DNA from 2 places in the Rothia sp. P7208 genome. Region 2 is predicted to be linked to the other one. Evidence: riboswitches for the same ligand, from Rfam matches in the RefSeq annotation. Region 2 holds a riboswitch; the other holds the start of a gene.
The links. A riboswitch is a leader RNA that binds a small molecule or an ion and turns the genes downstream of it on or off. The one in region 2 is predicted to bind S-adenosylmethionine.

Region 1 (7,552 bases), on a different contig from region 2:
GTTGCCTAGACCAGCGGTGTCGCCAGCATAGGAGAAGTAGGTGAGGTCTTTTTCGGCGTCGTCGAAGTGTCCGGAAAGAACAGCCCATGCCAAGAGGAGGTCACCTTCACCGATTTCATTGCCGTCAGACCACTTCATGTCGTCTTTAACGGTGTACTTAACTTCCATGCCGTCGCCTTTATCGGATTCCTCGTAGGTTCCGAACCAGTCGTTATGTACAACCTCAAGCTTATTGTTGATGGAGTAGAAACCGGAGGTGGTCATGTTAGTAATCATGCCGTTGGTGTCGACGTTACCGTCAGCAGAATTGCTATTGAGGGAGCTGAAGGTGTTCACGATTGCCATTGAGACAGATTTTGAACCCTTATCCCCAGAAGATGAGCTTGCATTGTTTCCGGTGCTTGCACAAGAGGATAGTGCAAGAGCGGATACGGCTGCGAAGCCGATGATGGAGGATCTACGTGAAATGCGCATTCCTTCTCCTTTTTCAATATGAGATGTTGTGTGCGACTACCAGAGCTCATCGTAGATGAACGACAGGCAACCTAAGTGACTGGAAACACATGTAAGTTTCATTGTAAACAAAACTTAACCAGTTGTACATGAAGATACCCTAAAACGAATCTTTATTCATATGATGAGAAAAAGCTAAATAAAGGTAAAATTTTTATTACCAAACACAAGCAACCCTCTTTAATCCCAAATAATCAAATCAATAAATATCATTTGACTAGGTTTTATATGGGTTACATCAATAATTAGTTATTTTCTTCGTAAAAGATTTATGTTCTTTTTAAGTGCCGTTTAACACCCTCTCCAAGCCCAAAAAATAATATGGAATTAACATACAAACAGGCGTGGTGTACACATAGTGGACACTTAAAACACAGAAGCCGGCGAGAAAACACCCCGCCGGCTTCATACAGCAAGCCTTACATCTTATTACGATAATCAGCAGTTTCGCCACTAACCTCAGCACGCACAGCACAAAGATTATGCGCAATCAGCTCCTCAGGATTCACAGGACGTCCACCAGCCGAATGAGGAGTAATCACCAAATTCTTCGTACCCCATAGAGGAGAATCCGAAGGCAAAGGCTCTTGCTTCACCACATCAACCGCAGCACCAGCAATAGAACCGCTCTCCAACGCCGCAATCAACGCATCCTCATCAACAGTGACACCGCGACCAACATTCACCACAAATGCGCGAGAAGGCAACAACTCCAAACGCTGTTCGTTCAACGCATTCTCCGTCTCAGCAGCAGCCGGAAGAATCATCACCAAAATATCGGTCTGAGGCAAATACTGTTCAATATCATCAACAGCAATTACCGGAAAACCAGCTCGCTCACCAGCAGAACGCGCCACACCCTGCACCTGAGCACCAAAGGCCTGAAATAAGCGGGCTGTACTTTGCCCAATAGAACCAAAACCCCAAATCAATACACGAGCACCCAAAAGGGTCGTGACCTTATCCGCAGGATGAAGCTCCTGAGGACCACCTAACTCCCCCGCCCAACGAGAATTATCTTGCTCCTCAGAAAGCAACGGCAAGAAACGCACAAAATTTAATGTCAAAGCCAGCGCATGCTCAGCAACGGTCAAAGAATGCAAGCCAATACCAGAACAGATAACCGCTTCATCACGGAAACCAGCCGCACGAGCCTGATCAGGTCCAGCAAGAAGAGCCTGAACCAACTTCACCTGAGATAAATTCTTCGCTGCATCTTGCAACTGTTCATTAGTATTACCCCAGCTAATCATGACATCGGCATCATAGTGCTCTGCAGGTAAAAGCTCAGTAGGGTCATAAGAAACTAGCGTATCTTCTGCCTGAAGACCAAGCTTCTGAGCGTCCAAAGGAATAATGGTAGGAGCAAGGATTTTCATATCAAATCTTCCATATCACGAGAAAATTAAACATGCCGTAAGGCACTCTTCTTAGATTATGTCTTAGAGCACACAGAATAAAAATATCAACACCCAAGTTACGACAAATACATCCACCCAACCAACACACATACCCCGAAGAAATATAAGAAAATACACTCTTCTAACCTGAAAAACTTTCTATAGAATAACTCTCGTGGACCCTCTTAACATCTTTGGACTAGCCCATCTACCTACGTGGTTAGCGTTAACACTCTTCATCCTCGATATCACCTTACGTATTATCGCAATCTGTTGGCTACCCTATAACCGCAAACCCGTGGTTGCTCTCGGCTGGCTCATGGCAATATTCCTCGTCCCATATATCGGGTTTGTTGCCTTCTTGCTCTTTGGATCTTCCCGACTACCACGACACCGAAGAATCCGACAACGCACCATCAACGACATGATGAAAGAGATACTCGCATCCAAAAATGCTGATGAAGAATCCCGTTCCGTCCTCGGAGCACATGGAGAACTCCCTGAACCAGCACGAGTAGCAGCGAACCTCAACTACAAGCTCGGAGCGCTCCCCCTCGTCGGTGGCAACACTTTCACACTCATCAAAGATAACCACCAAGCTATCCGACAGATGACAGAAGAAATCAATCGGGCAGAACGATACGTACACTTCGAGTTTTATATTGCCGCCTACGACAACACCACCAAACCGCTATGGGATGCGCTTCTTGCAGCACACCAACGCGGAGTACTGGTCAAAATCATGATCGACCATTGGGGCTCTCGAAAATACCCCAATTGGAAAAAACTCTGCAAACTCCTTGACGACTCCGGAATCAATTGGCAACTCATGTTGCCCCTGAAACCATTCCAAGGTAAATGGCAACGACCAGACCTACGTAACCACCGCAAAATCGTCATTGTCGACGGACGCATCGCATTCTCCGGCTCACAAAACGCTATCGACCGTTCCTACAATCTACCTGCCAACCTCAAAAAAGGACTCGTCTGGCAAGACCTTACGTTCTCATGCACCGGCCCCGTTGTTGAAGAACTTAACGCCGTCTTCATCTCAGACTGGTACTCCGAAACACGAGAACTACCACTGAACGAAATCGAAACAGCTATTCCCCGTGTACACAGCGGAATGTTGGCACAAATTGTTCCATCGGGCCCCGGATTCGAAACGGAAAACAACCTACGCCTCATCAACTACCTCATTTACAATGCAGAACGACGCATCGTCGTCTGCTCCCCCTACTTCGTCCCAGAAGAAACACTCTTACAAGCACTCACCAATGCAGCACTATCAAAAATTGATGTCACCCTCATCGTCTGCGAAAAAGGAGACCAGTTCCTACCCAATATGGCTCAACGCTCCTACTACGAGAAACTTCTCCACGCCGGAGTCAACATCAAACAATATCCCGGGCCAACCGTATTGCACTCAAAATACATGTTTGTAGATGACCATCTCACCTTCATTGGATCATCAAACATGGATCCGCGCTCATTTGCGCTCAACCTCGAAGTATCCACCTTCATCGTCGATACAGGAATGGTTAAAGAGTTAGAAAGCATCTCTGAAGAATACATCTCTCAATGCAAAACCCTCCGATACGACGAATGGGTTGCCCGCCCCAACCGTATCAAGGTCGTAGAAAATATCTGTAGGCTCTGGTCATCGCTCCTTTAAAAGATTAGGGTTCTCTCTGATATACCCCCTACACCAAAGAGAACCCTAACATTGCGAATCATTACCAGAAGAAAAACTCTTATAAACGCTCTGCCTGATTCTGAGCCAAGCTCAAAAACTGACGGGCAGGAGTGTCAGCAGCATTAGGACCACCAGCAAAAGCGCCACGATATGCTGCCGCAGGATGACGCTCATTCACACGTGTATGCCCCACACCAAAAAGATTCTCACGCAATGTATTCCCCTCATACTCTGTGCGATACCGGCCACGCTTTTGAAGCTCAGGAACAACAAACTCCACAAAATCTTCAAAAGAGCCAGGAGATACATGGTAGGCAAGGTTGATACCATCTAAATCTCCCTCGTCAATCCAGCGCTCCAACTCATCGGCAACAGTCTGAGCAGAGCCAACAATTACATCACCCATACCACCGATAGCGCAATGACGAGCAATATCAGCACGAGTCCACTTCGTCGTCTGAGACTGCAAGGTAAAAGGTGTCAAAAAGGATTGAATGGATTCCGTCTTGACATACTCAAGAATCTCGTCCTCATCAAATGCTGAAAGATCAACACCAGACCAACCACCAATAATTCCTTGAGAAGACTCTACATCCACATATTTTAAATAATCCTGATACTTCTGCTGTGCTTTCTCGTCTGTCTCGTCGACTACCACCGAAAGCATGGCAAGAATCTTCACATCATCACGACGCCGACCGGCACGTTCAGCCTCATCGCGGATACGAGAGGTCACGTGTCTGGTCAAATCTGGACGTAACGCAGAAATAAAAATTGCTTCGGCATGTTTCCCCGAAAAAGCCTGACCGCGAGAAGACGCACCAGCCTGAAAAATAACGGGAGTACGTTGAGTAGATGGTTCCGTCAAAGAAATTCCAGGAACTTGAAAATACTTGCCTTGATGCAAGATAGGATGAATTTTCTCAGGATCTGCGAAAATCCCGCGCTGACGGTCACGTAGCACCGCTCCGTCTTCCCAAGAGCCTTCCCACAACTTATAACAGACGTCGAGAAACTCGTCGGCAATTTCGTATCGTTCATCATGCTCAATCTGACCGGCAAGCCCCTGATTCTCTGCCGCAGATTGAAGATAAGAAGTCACCACGTTAAAACCAACACGACCACCCGTTAAATGATCTAACGTCGCATAAGAACGAGCCAAAGTATAAGGCTGGTTATACGTCACGGCAGCTGTCACTCCAAAACCAAGATGTTCCGTGACTGCTGCCATCGCCGAAATCTGTAAGAACGGGTCACCTACCGGTACCTGTGCACCATCACGAAGTACGGGTGCAACAGAATCCTTATATACGTCGTATACGCCCACCACATCAGCGATAAAGACCGCGTCAAAAAGCCCTTTTTCGCACACTTGAGCTAAATCTGTCCAATATTTAATGGTGTTATATTCATCGGCTCGCGAGCGCGGGTGACGCCATAAGCCGAAGCTTTGGTGGCTTGTTGTTGTCATATCAAACGCATTGACAACGATACGTTTTTTAGAAGAAGACGGTGTCGTAGTGGGTTGTTCTGTCGTGGCGGTATGAGTTGCCATAAGTTTTTTCCTTTGCGTTCTTAGAGGAGAGAGCCCTCCTCTATGAGGCGTGGCATGTCGAAAACCATATTTTTCGGTGTTGATATGCCCGACGCATAGGCGCCGTATTTGCCGTTGTGATTATTTTGAGCCGGATCTTCATCTGGGGCACCCCGCTACGGAAAGAGGGTTGCCGTCCAACGAGCCAGAGCTTGACGTTGGAACTCGTGATCGCTGGGTTTAGCTTATAAAAAGTTCTTCTTGGTACCCAAGAGCTTCAGTGTTTATTGCGGTGGGTGACGTTCGCTAAGGAATATGACTCTATGCAACGTCATGTGTTCATCTGCTGGCAATGGAAAGTAACGTCTAGATGAATGTGTACGGAAGGTATTACGGTAGAACTCGTCTAAACCATCCAGAGCGACTGAGAGACCTGGCTCTAAGACGTCGCAGCAACCTCGCTTATGCGGTGGTGCTAACGCCAGAAACGATGGGAGTATCGATGTCGTATTGTTCGTCTTTTTCTTATTCAGACCCTCGAAATCAGGTGCAGAATCCGGCAGATGTTTCGGATCAAGAACGTATTGATTTTTGGGCAAGGCAGGCGCGAGAACGTCTTAGTTGGGGGAAGCTATGGGATGAGGATAAAACGCATGAGTTTATTCCTCCTCGTTTAGTAGACGTTCGTGAAGATGGTGTTCAAGAATTTTCTGTTCCAACGATTAAGTGGTTTGAGGGTGGTCAGCTCAACGTTGCCTATAACTGTGTGGATAGGCATGTAGAGCAAGGTTTTGGCGACAAGGTTGCGCTTTTCTTTGAGGGTGAACCTGGTGATCGTGAAGCTATCACTTATGCTCAGTTGCAACGCCGTGTGGCTCAGGCGGCACATGGTTTAGAGCGTTTGGGTGTGGTTAAGGGTGATCGTGTTGTTGTTTATTTGCCGGTGATTCCTGAAACTATTATTTTTGCTCTTGCCTGTGCGCGTATTGGGGCGATTCATTCTCTTGTTTTTGGTGGTTTTTCGGCGGAGGCTTTGAAGTTTCGGGTAGAGGATACTGGTGCCAAGGTATTAATTACAACTGATGGTCAGAATCGTCGGGGTAAGGTTGTTCCGGTCAAGTCGATAGCGGATGAGGCGTGTTCGTCTGAGAATAATATTGAGCATGTGGTGGTGGTGAACCGTACCTCAGCTACCGAGCAGGAAAGACAGAGTGTTCCGTGGTGTTTGGGGCGAGATGTTTGGTATCACGATTTGATTGAGGGTGTTCCAGATACGCATGATTACCCATTGCATGATGCTGAAGATCCGTTATTTATTATTTATACGTCGGGGACAACGGGCCAACCTAAGGGTCTTGTTCATACTATGGGCGGGTATTTGACGCAGACGGCGTATTCTCATGCGTTACTTTATGATTTGTTGCCTGATGTTGTTGATGCTGATGGTGTGCTTCGTCCTGATGAGTTAGCTACTCGTAATGATTGGCAAAAAGTTGCGGATACTGTTCATTGGTGTACAGCCGATTTGGCGTGGGTGACAGCTCATACTTATGAGATATATGGGCCGTTGGTCAATGGCGTGAGTCAAGTAATTTTTGAAGGTACACCTGATACTCCTACTTTTGAACGGCATTTTGAAGTGATTGAACGCTATGGTGTCACAAACTATTACACGGCGCCAACGTTGATTCGTTCGTTGATGGGGGCTTTCCCGCATGGCCCAGAGTCGGGAAAATATGATTTTTCGTCGGTTCGTCTTTTGGGTTCTGTGGGTGAGTCGATTAATCCACAAGCTTGGTATTGGTTACGTGAGCATATTGGTTCTGGTCGTGCTTCCTTTATTGATACGTGGTGGCAGTCTGAGACGGGTTCAACGATCTGTTCTCCTCGTCCGCATGATCCTCAGTTTGCGCCTGAGGGGACTTTTGAGCAGGGTACTCCAGGTATAGCTGTCAAACCAGGTTGTGCTACTCGTGCTATTCCGGGGGTTTCTGTGCGTGTTGTTGATGAGCATGGTGAGCCGGTTCAGACGGGGGCTCAAGGGTTCATTGTGGTTGATAAAGTGGGCCCGTCGATGGCTCGTACTGTGTGGAAAAATCCTCAGCGTTATCTTGATTCTTATTGGAGACATTATGGGGAGCGTGGCTGGTTTTTGGCTGGAGATGGCGCAAAGCAAGATGAGGACGGGGATATTTATATTCTGGGCAGGATTGATGATGTTATTAATATTTCGGGGCATCGTCTTTCGACAATTGAAATTGAGTCAGCTTTAGTGCGTCATGAGGCTGTGGTTGAGGCTGGTGTTTGTCCTGTTGAGGATGAGTTGACGGGGCATCAAGCAGTAGCTTTTGTGACACTTAGTGATGAGGGTAAGGCGTTGTCTTCTTCTGAGCTACGTGAGGTGTTGGA
Region 2 (7,552 bases):
GGGTACTGGTAGCAGTACTCATGGTGGTGGTTGTAGAGCGATTAGACTGGGACAAACAACCCCCACAATAAACTTCAAGATAAAACCTCAAGGTATTGTCTTCAAGCACATTTGATGATGCTCTAGATACATCCCATAAGCTCAATTATTTAAGTGAGGTTTTGTCACACCCTCAGAACGCCAAAAGCTCTGTGCCCGAAAAGCGTTAAGAGTCATCAGACTTCGACGAAGAACGACGTCGAGTTTTTGGACGGCGTATGACTCGCCCATGTTTAAAGTGAGTGAGGGTTTTCCCTTCAGAGGAATCCTTATCTCCAGTTACCTTATCGGTTGCAGTATCATTTTTTTGTTTCGATACGTCATCTTCAGTTGACGAAGCCTCTGCCTGAGCCTCGAGGTGTTCCTCTTCGAGATCAGAAAACAATCGTAAGTTTTGGGCTACGACAGATTCAAAATCAGCAGTTTTTTTCTCCTCTTTTTGAGCCACCTCAGATAGCGTCGTATCCGATAACGGTTCATCAGCGTCTTCTAAGAGACGACGCACAGCCTCTGAAGAAGGCTTATTGGTTTCATCATGCTGTTCTTCAACTTCTGCGATAGCAGAATTCTGACGAGAGTTCCGACGTTGCGCTTTTTTCTGCTCGCGGGCAAGACGTTTACGACGACGGCGCTCTTCACGGTCGTTCTTTAGCTCAGAGAAACGCTCAAGCTCAGTAATAGCGCCACGATGGAAGATAGGAGCCGTCACCGATCCCATCATCACGCCACAAGCAATCCAACCGGCAGATAAAGCACCAAATAATAAAGCATCTGGCCCTAAATCAGTAAAACGTCCCATACCAAGAGAACCGCGCGATGCCCAACCGCATAACGCCAAAATGATGCCGGCAGGAATAGAAACAAAGATAGCTAAGGCAAAAGTTGATAGTGGCAAAGAAATCCAGCGGAAAGGAATTTTCAGAGAAAGCCACTCATCAAGGTGGTCTTCACCGGCACGGAAGAACCACCAGCCAGCAACAATACCGCACAGCACAGGAACCGCAATAGCAATATAGTTCCACGGTTCATTGACCGTTGGTAAGGCACCCAGAAGAGGGAAAGCGGGGAGCACACCAGTAGAGTGTTCAAAGAAGTTTACGGAGGTATGTTCTCCCAATGAGAAACCAGCTCCGACACTCCAAGACATCGCCCAAAAAACTACGTTAGGGATAACACCAAGCTGTAAAAAGGTCAAAGCAGTATCGCCGATGGCACCAGCATCAAGCAATTGATAAATTGTTACGACATCGCTCCAATGCCAGAGCAAAGACAAGCTCAGTAATAGCCCTCCACAGCCAATAAACGCAAGAACTGCCACGATTGATGCGCGAAGAACCGTCCAAACATAAGAACCCGCCCAACGTGAGTACTGGCTAAACTGAGCAACCCATTCGGCAGCGTTAACACCGATCATTCTCGCCAAAGAACGAGACTCGTACCAGCCACCAAGAATAAGCCCTGATAAAACGACCCAACACGGTACAAGTGCAGAAGCTACAGGATACGCTACCGCAGTAGTATCTGTTGTCAAAAGGCTCAAACCCCCAGCACAGGCACTATAAGTGATAGCTCCGGTTAATGTTGGTATCCAGAATTGTCCCTCACGAGATGCTTGAGCTAAGACTCGTCCTGAACGGAAACATAACCATAAGGGTATCAGCGTTAAGCCCAACGGGATAAAGCTCATCGTCCCTTGAATATCGGGGGTGTCTCCATACGGGGCAGAGATGTTCAGATGAAGAGGAACCCCGTGGATTAGAAGCCACATTTGGCTAACTAAAACTGCCATAGCGTAGAGGTCACGCTGTTCAAAACCGCCGGTAAACCATACGGCACCCAGTAGTAGCACTACAGCAAAGCAAGAGTAGAAGGCAGTACGGAAGAGTTCGACAACACCCTGTAGCCAGAGGGGCATCGGTATCGAACGTTGTTGAGGTTTCATCACGCTGGTTTTCATCGTCTTTTATCTTGTCATGAACTCTATTGAACTCTGAAGTTCACACAGCTTTTCTAATCCAAATGAGACATAAACCAAGGATTTTCTTCACCGCGTGCACCCCACTGAACCATACCATGTATGCCGGTCAAGACGCTAAGCTCATCACAGCCTACGTCTTAAGGTCACGTAAAAGACACAGGGTTTATAGTCCTCGCGCGGCGTTTTCGTGCAGCGGATTAACGGCAGGGACTCCCCAGCGACGATAAATATCTGCTTTAGAAGAAACTATTTCTAGCTGATGCACTTCAGCGGTAGCAGCCATGAGCCCTTCAAGTGCGGCGGTAGGCAATGGCGTATAAGGGCCTTCTGGTGAGGGGCGTTCTTCAGCACGAATTTGGCGACCGGCCCATGCCAAAGATACGTTCGTATCAACGTCGAGAACCTGCCCGCTAAAACGTTCGAGAAGTTCGTTAACCCACCGCTCTGTTTCAGGGTAGGGGTAAAGCCCTTTAAGTTCGCCTAGGCTAAGTGCTGATATGTACATCACCATATATGAGCGACGGCGAAGAAACGCAACGACCTGCGGATGTGGTGTGGCTTTGCGAATCTCTGCTAGTACATCAGAGTCTAGAAGTAGTCCTCTTATACTCATGCTGCTTGTAAGATACCGTATTCCTGGTTAGGGATACCGTGCGGATTAGGAGAAAGCAAAAAGTTAAGAAACTCAGAACGCTCATGGGAAATACGAGTGTAATCTTGAATGCTTACGGCAGCGTAACCGCCACGAGTTTGAGCAGAAGAAACAGGTTGAATATTGTGCTGAGGGCGAGCGGTGTTGTGCATGATACAACTGCGCTGAATGCGCTTTCCTTTCGAAGTGCTCTTGTCCGTACCAGCCTGCGTACTATGACGCGAATACGAACCGCTTCGTCATCCGAGCCACCCGTGAACATGGGGTTGGCGTTCAACTAAAGTCGGAGCTTATCAGTTGAAACTCTTGAAGCTGAATCCAGAATAACGCAACCACCACAAAAAACAAAGAGCACAACCCAAAATATTTGAGAGATTTAGGCTACACCAGCTTTAGTGAAAGCTCATCCGGTAACCTAGAACATATATGCACCTTGCCAGCAGAGGATACAACCACCGTGAATGCACCATCAGCTTTCCCCAGAATCCCCGTCAGCGCAGCAAAAATTATCCAGCAAGTAGGACACCGCACCTACCTCCGCGGAAAACAATACATGCAAGAAGGCAAAGTCGCCCGATACTCCTACGACGCCCAAGCACACATCCTGACAGGAACAACCTACGGCGACGCAACAGACCCATACCTCAGCAAAATTGTCTTCCCCGCAAAACAGGTTGAAGGATCCCTCGCCTTCTCCGCACGATGCACCTGCCCAGTACGCACCGACTGCAAACACTCCGTAGCCATCATGCTCACCGCCATCGAAAGAGCCGAAAAAGTTAGCAAAGCCCAAAGCTCCACTCAACGCGTCACAGACGGACTCAGCGAAGAACAGCTCAAACAACACGGAATCACCACTGCACAAGAGCTAGCAGAACAACAAAAAATGTCGACATGGCGCAGAACGCTGTCACAAACACTGGCGCAGCATCACCGGATACCCTACGAAAATAACAGCAATACCGTCGCCGCTCTCGACCTCAAAATGCACGTCAACTCCCGCTTCGCACTCGGTAGCGGTCAACACAAAACACCACGTATCACCCTACAAGCACGCCCACTCGTCCAAGGTAAAAACAACCGATGGATTAAAGACGGCATCAACTGGGAACACTTCCAAAAAGATCACACCGGAAAGACAAGTAGCCACGCCCTCCGACCCCAACACGAACGATGGTTGCGAGAGTTCTACTCCATCATCAGACCTTGGCAATCAGCGTACACTTCCCACCGCGATTGGGTAACACTTTCTACTGTTAACTCTTCCCTACTATGGAAAGTACTCAAAAAAGCAGAAAAAATAGCACTGCCCATCCTGCTAGAGGGAACACCCATCACTACGGCGCACACCGAAGAAGCCACGCTAAAAGCAGAACTTTACAGCTACAAAGACGGTCTACGCATCACACCTACACTCACCGCAGGAGAAAACGCCTTCCCCGCATACTACTGCCACCCAATAGGCCAGCCCCGCAACGGATTCATTGCCCTCGGACACAAAGCACAAGAACACTACAAAGCCACAGCACAAGCTGAACATTGGGAAACAACCCTACCTAGCGCCATCAATCCAACACGTCTCAACGACCAATACGCCGCAGCCGACCTTATTTTCATTCCCCTGAAAGAAACACTCAACGGCGCAGCAGAAACCCTTATCCGAGAAGAACATATCGAAATCCCCTCACAAGATATCAATAGTTTCTATCAAGAGTTCTACCCATATCTCACACGCAATATCAGCTTCTGCACCAACGACGCAACGATACAACCACCCCAAGTACAACAACCAGAGCTGATTCTTCACGTCTACTTCGACAGCGAACAAACACCCCACGCCCACACCCGCTGGGAATGGGAATACCCTAAAGACCCGCTCAAGAACACACGAGATGAAAGCAACCTCGAATACTTCCCAGTACAGAGCACCTTATTAGACATCTATGAACAGCGCGATAAAAACTACGAAAATACAATCCTCGCGCAACTCAAAAATATCTACCCCGCATTACAGCTCACAGAACAACACTTCTACGACTGGGATGTTCAACAACTCACCGAATCTATACTGCCCCAATACCGAGATGTTCATGGACTCCGCATCCAAACTCACGGACAAGAACCTCAATTCACAGAACTGGACGTTACCCCCGAAATCCAGATGAGAGTTGAACCAAGCGATACTCAAGACTGGTTTGACCTTGGAATTATCGTCACCATTGGTCAATGGACCGTATCATTCTCTACAATCTTTGAGGCACTCAACGCGGGGGAAAAACACATCCTTCTCGGTGATGGCAACTACTATCCCCTCAACCGACCAGAATTTATCAAACTACGTCAACTACTAGCCGAAATAGAAGACTTCTCAGAACCAGACCAACCACTTAGCCTCAACAAACACCAATTAGGGATGTGGGAAGAACTCGAAGAGCTTGCCACCACCACACAATCATGCCAAGGATGGCAAGAAAGTATTCACAGCCTCCTCAGCGACAAAGACAGTAGCGATAACGTACCAACTCCAGCAACACTCCAAGCACAGCTACGCCCCTACCAAGAAGAAGGCTACCAATGGCTCTACTTCCTGTGGAAACACCGCCTTGGAGCCGTCCTCGGTGATGACATGGGGCTTGGTAAAACACTACAAACTATTTCCATGATGCTCAAAGCCTATGAACAGTGGGTCGAAGAGCTCAATAACAGCACCCCATCATTTGCTCCCTTCCTCATCATTGCCCCCACCTCTGTTGTTCCCAACTGGGTACAAGAATTAGAACGCTTCGCACCAGAACTTGAAGTCGCCGCCATCACCACGTCCACTGCAAAATCGCAACGAACACTCACAGAACGTATCGGTCAGGCACAAGTTGTTATCACGTCATACACTCTGCTACGACTAGATTCCAACGCTTTTAACAGTTACGCACAAGAAACACCGTGGAACGGGGTCATCCTTGATGAAGCGCAATTCATCAAGAATGCGAGGACTCAAGCACACCAAATAGCACGAAAAATACCTGCACGTTTCAAACTTGCCGTCACCGGAACACCCATGGAAAACAACCTCATGGAGTTATGGTCCATTTTCTCTCTCGTAGCACCAGGTCTATTCCCCAGTGCACGAAAGTTCAAAGACTATTACGTACAACCCATCACTGAAAGCAAAGACCACGAAAAACTCGAACAGTTACGGCAACGGATACGCCCACTAATCCTCCGGCGAACGAAAGAACTTGTTGCCACAGAGCTACCAGATAAAACAGACCAAAGAATGCCCATTGCTCTTAACCCAGAGCATCGTAAAGCATACGATATGCTCCTACAACAAGAACGCAAAAAAGTTCTGGGACTGCTCAAAGATATGGACAAAAACCGTTTTACGGTCTTCCGTTCGTTAACAAAACTGCGCATGATGGCGCTAGCACCTCATCTAGTCGACGAAGAGTACTCGCACATTACCTCATCAAAACTAGAGTACCTTCAGGCGCATCTGCCAGAAGTTCTCTCTCAGGGACACCGTGTACTGATTTTCTCCCAGTTCACCAGCTACCTTAAAACCATCGCACAAGATTTAGAAGAACAGAATATTGAGTTCTGCTATCTTGACGGTTCGACAAGAGACCGTGCAAAAGTTATCGAACAATTTGAGAAAGGAGAAAGCTCCGTCTTTCTCATCTCGCTCAAGGCGGGAGGGTTCGGGCTTAACCTCACCTCAGCAGATTATTGTTTCTTAATGGATCCGTGGTGGAACCCTGCAGCAGAGCAACAAGCCATCGACAGAATCCACCGTATTGGGCAGACCAGACATGTGATGGTTTACAGGCTTATTGCTGCGGGAACCATTGAAGAAAAAGTTATGGAATTACAAAAAAATAAGTCTGCACTCTTCGACGCTGTTGTTGATGATGGAGATTTCTTTAGCGAAAAGATGACAGCAGAACATATCCGAGAACTATTGAGTACCTCGTAGCGATGAAAAGAAGTGCGTTGCAACAACCACGATACCGCCACATAACAGACCAAAAATCATGGCGAAAAATGTTTCAGCGCACCATGCAAGCACGCTCAGAAGAGTACCGGCACTCCACGAGGTGAGAGCACGAACAAGGTATTCAACCGCGTGTTCTGGGGCGTGAAAACCGACATCTGCTAAGCCACTCAAGACGATATGCCCGCCCACCCAAAGCATCGCAAAAGTACCAAGTAATGAAATGCCTTTCATCACAAGAGGCATTCCTGACACGAGCGCAGCGCCTATTTTCTGTGTCATAGAAGATTCACCGCGCATGAGCGCTAAGCCGACATCATCCATCTTCACGAGTACGGCAACAACACCGTAAACAAGTAAAGTAATCAGCACCGCCACCACGATGAGGGAGATAATACGAATAGCCCACGTTCCCTCATGAGCAATAGTGTTCATGGCGATAACCATAATCTCGGCAGAGAGAATGAAGTCTGTTCTAATCGCCCCAGAAATAACGTTTTTCTCGGCTTCTTCCCCGGCAATGAGCGCAGGAGTTTCTGTCTCTTCTGCTGAGTGCGGATGAAATAGCTCTAGTATCTTCTCAGCACCTTCAAAGCAGAGGTACAGACCACCAAACATTAACAACGGAGTTAATGACGCTGGCCATAACCAACTCAAAAAGATAATCAGTGGAAGAATAAAAAGTAGCTTATTACGGAGAGAACCAACCGCAATTTTACGAATAATAGGTAGCTCACGACGAGGTTCTACCCCGTTTAAATATTGGGGAACAACCGCAGTATCATCAACAACAACACCAATAGCGCGCGCACTTGCTTTAGAGGCGGCAGCAGCAACGTCGTCGGTACTTGCCGCTGTAAGTTTTACTAATGCTGCGATGTCGTCTAGAAGC

Region 1: linked by a shared signal. The riboswitch ahead of ACN084_RS06320 (LLM class flavin-dependent oxidoreductase) and the one ahead of ACN084_RS07610 (nuclease PIN) in region 2 are both predicted to bind S-adenosylmethionine.

Annotation. Positions count from the first base shown of each region.
Region 1 is NZ_JBLXXW010000005.1:91,117-98,668, forward strand. It holds gene ACN084_RS06305 (ABC transporter family substrate-binding protein) at 1-474, opposite strand, end outside; gene ACN084_RS06310 (phosphoglycerate dehydrogenase) at 933-1,892, opposite strand; gene cls (cardiolipin synthase) at 2,089-3,588, shown strand; gene ACN084_RS06320 (LLM class flavin-dependent oxidoreductase) at 3,668-5,164, opposite strand; SAM riboswitch class IV at 5,264-5,376, opposite strand; SAM riboswitch class I at 5,552-5,640, shown strand; gene ACN084_RS06325 (AMP-binding protein) at 5,646-7,552, shown strand, end outside.
Region 2 is NZ_JBLXXW010000008.1:74,751-82,302, reverse strand. It holds gene ACN084_RS07620 (DUF6350 family protein) at 206-1,996, opposite strand; gene ACN084_RS07615 (plasmid stabilization protein) at 2,181-2,630, opposite strand; gene ACN084_RS07610 (nuclease PIN) at 2,627-2,821, opposite strand; SAM riboswitch class IV at 2,853-2,981, opposite strand; gene ACN084_RS07605 (SNF2-related protein) at 3,127-6,642, shown strand; gene ACN084_RS07600 (DUF808 domain-containing protein) at 6,625-7,552, opposite strand, start outside.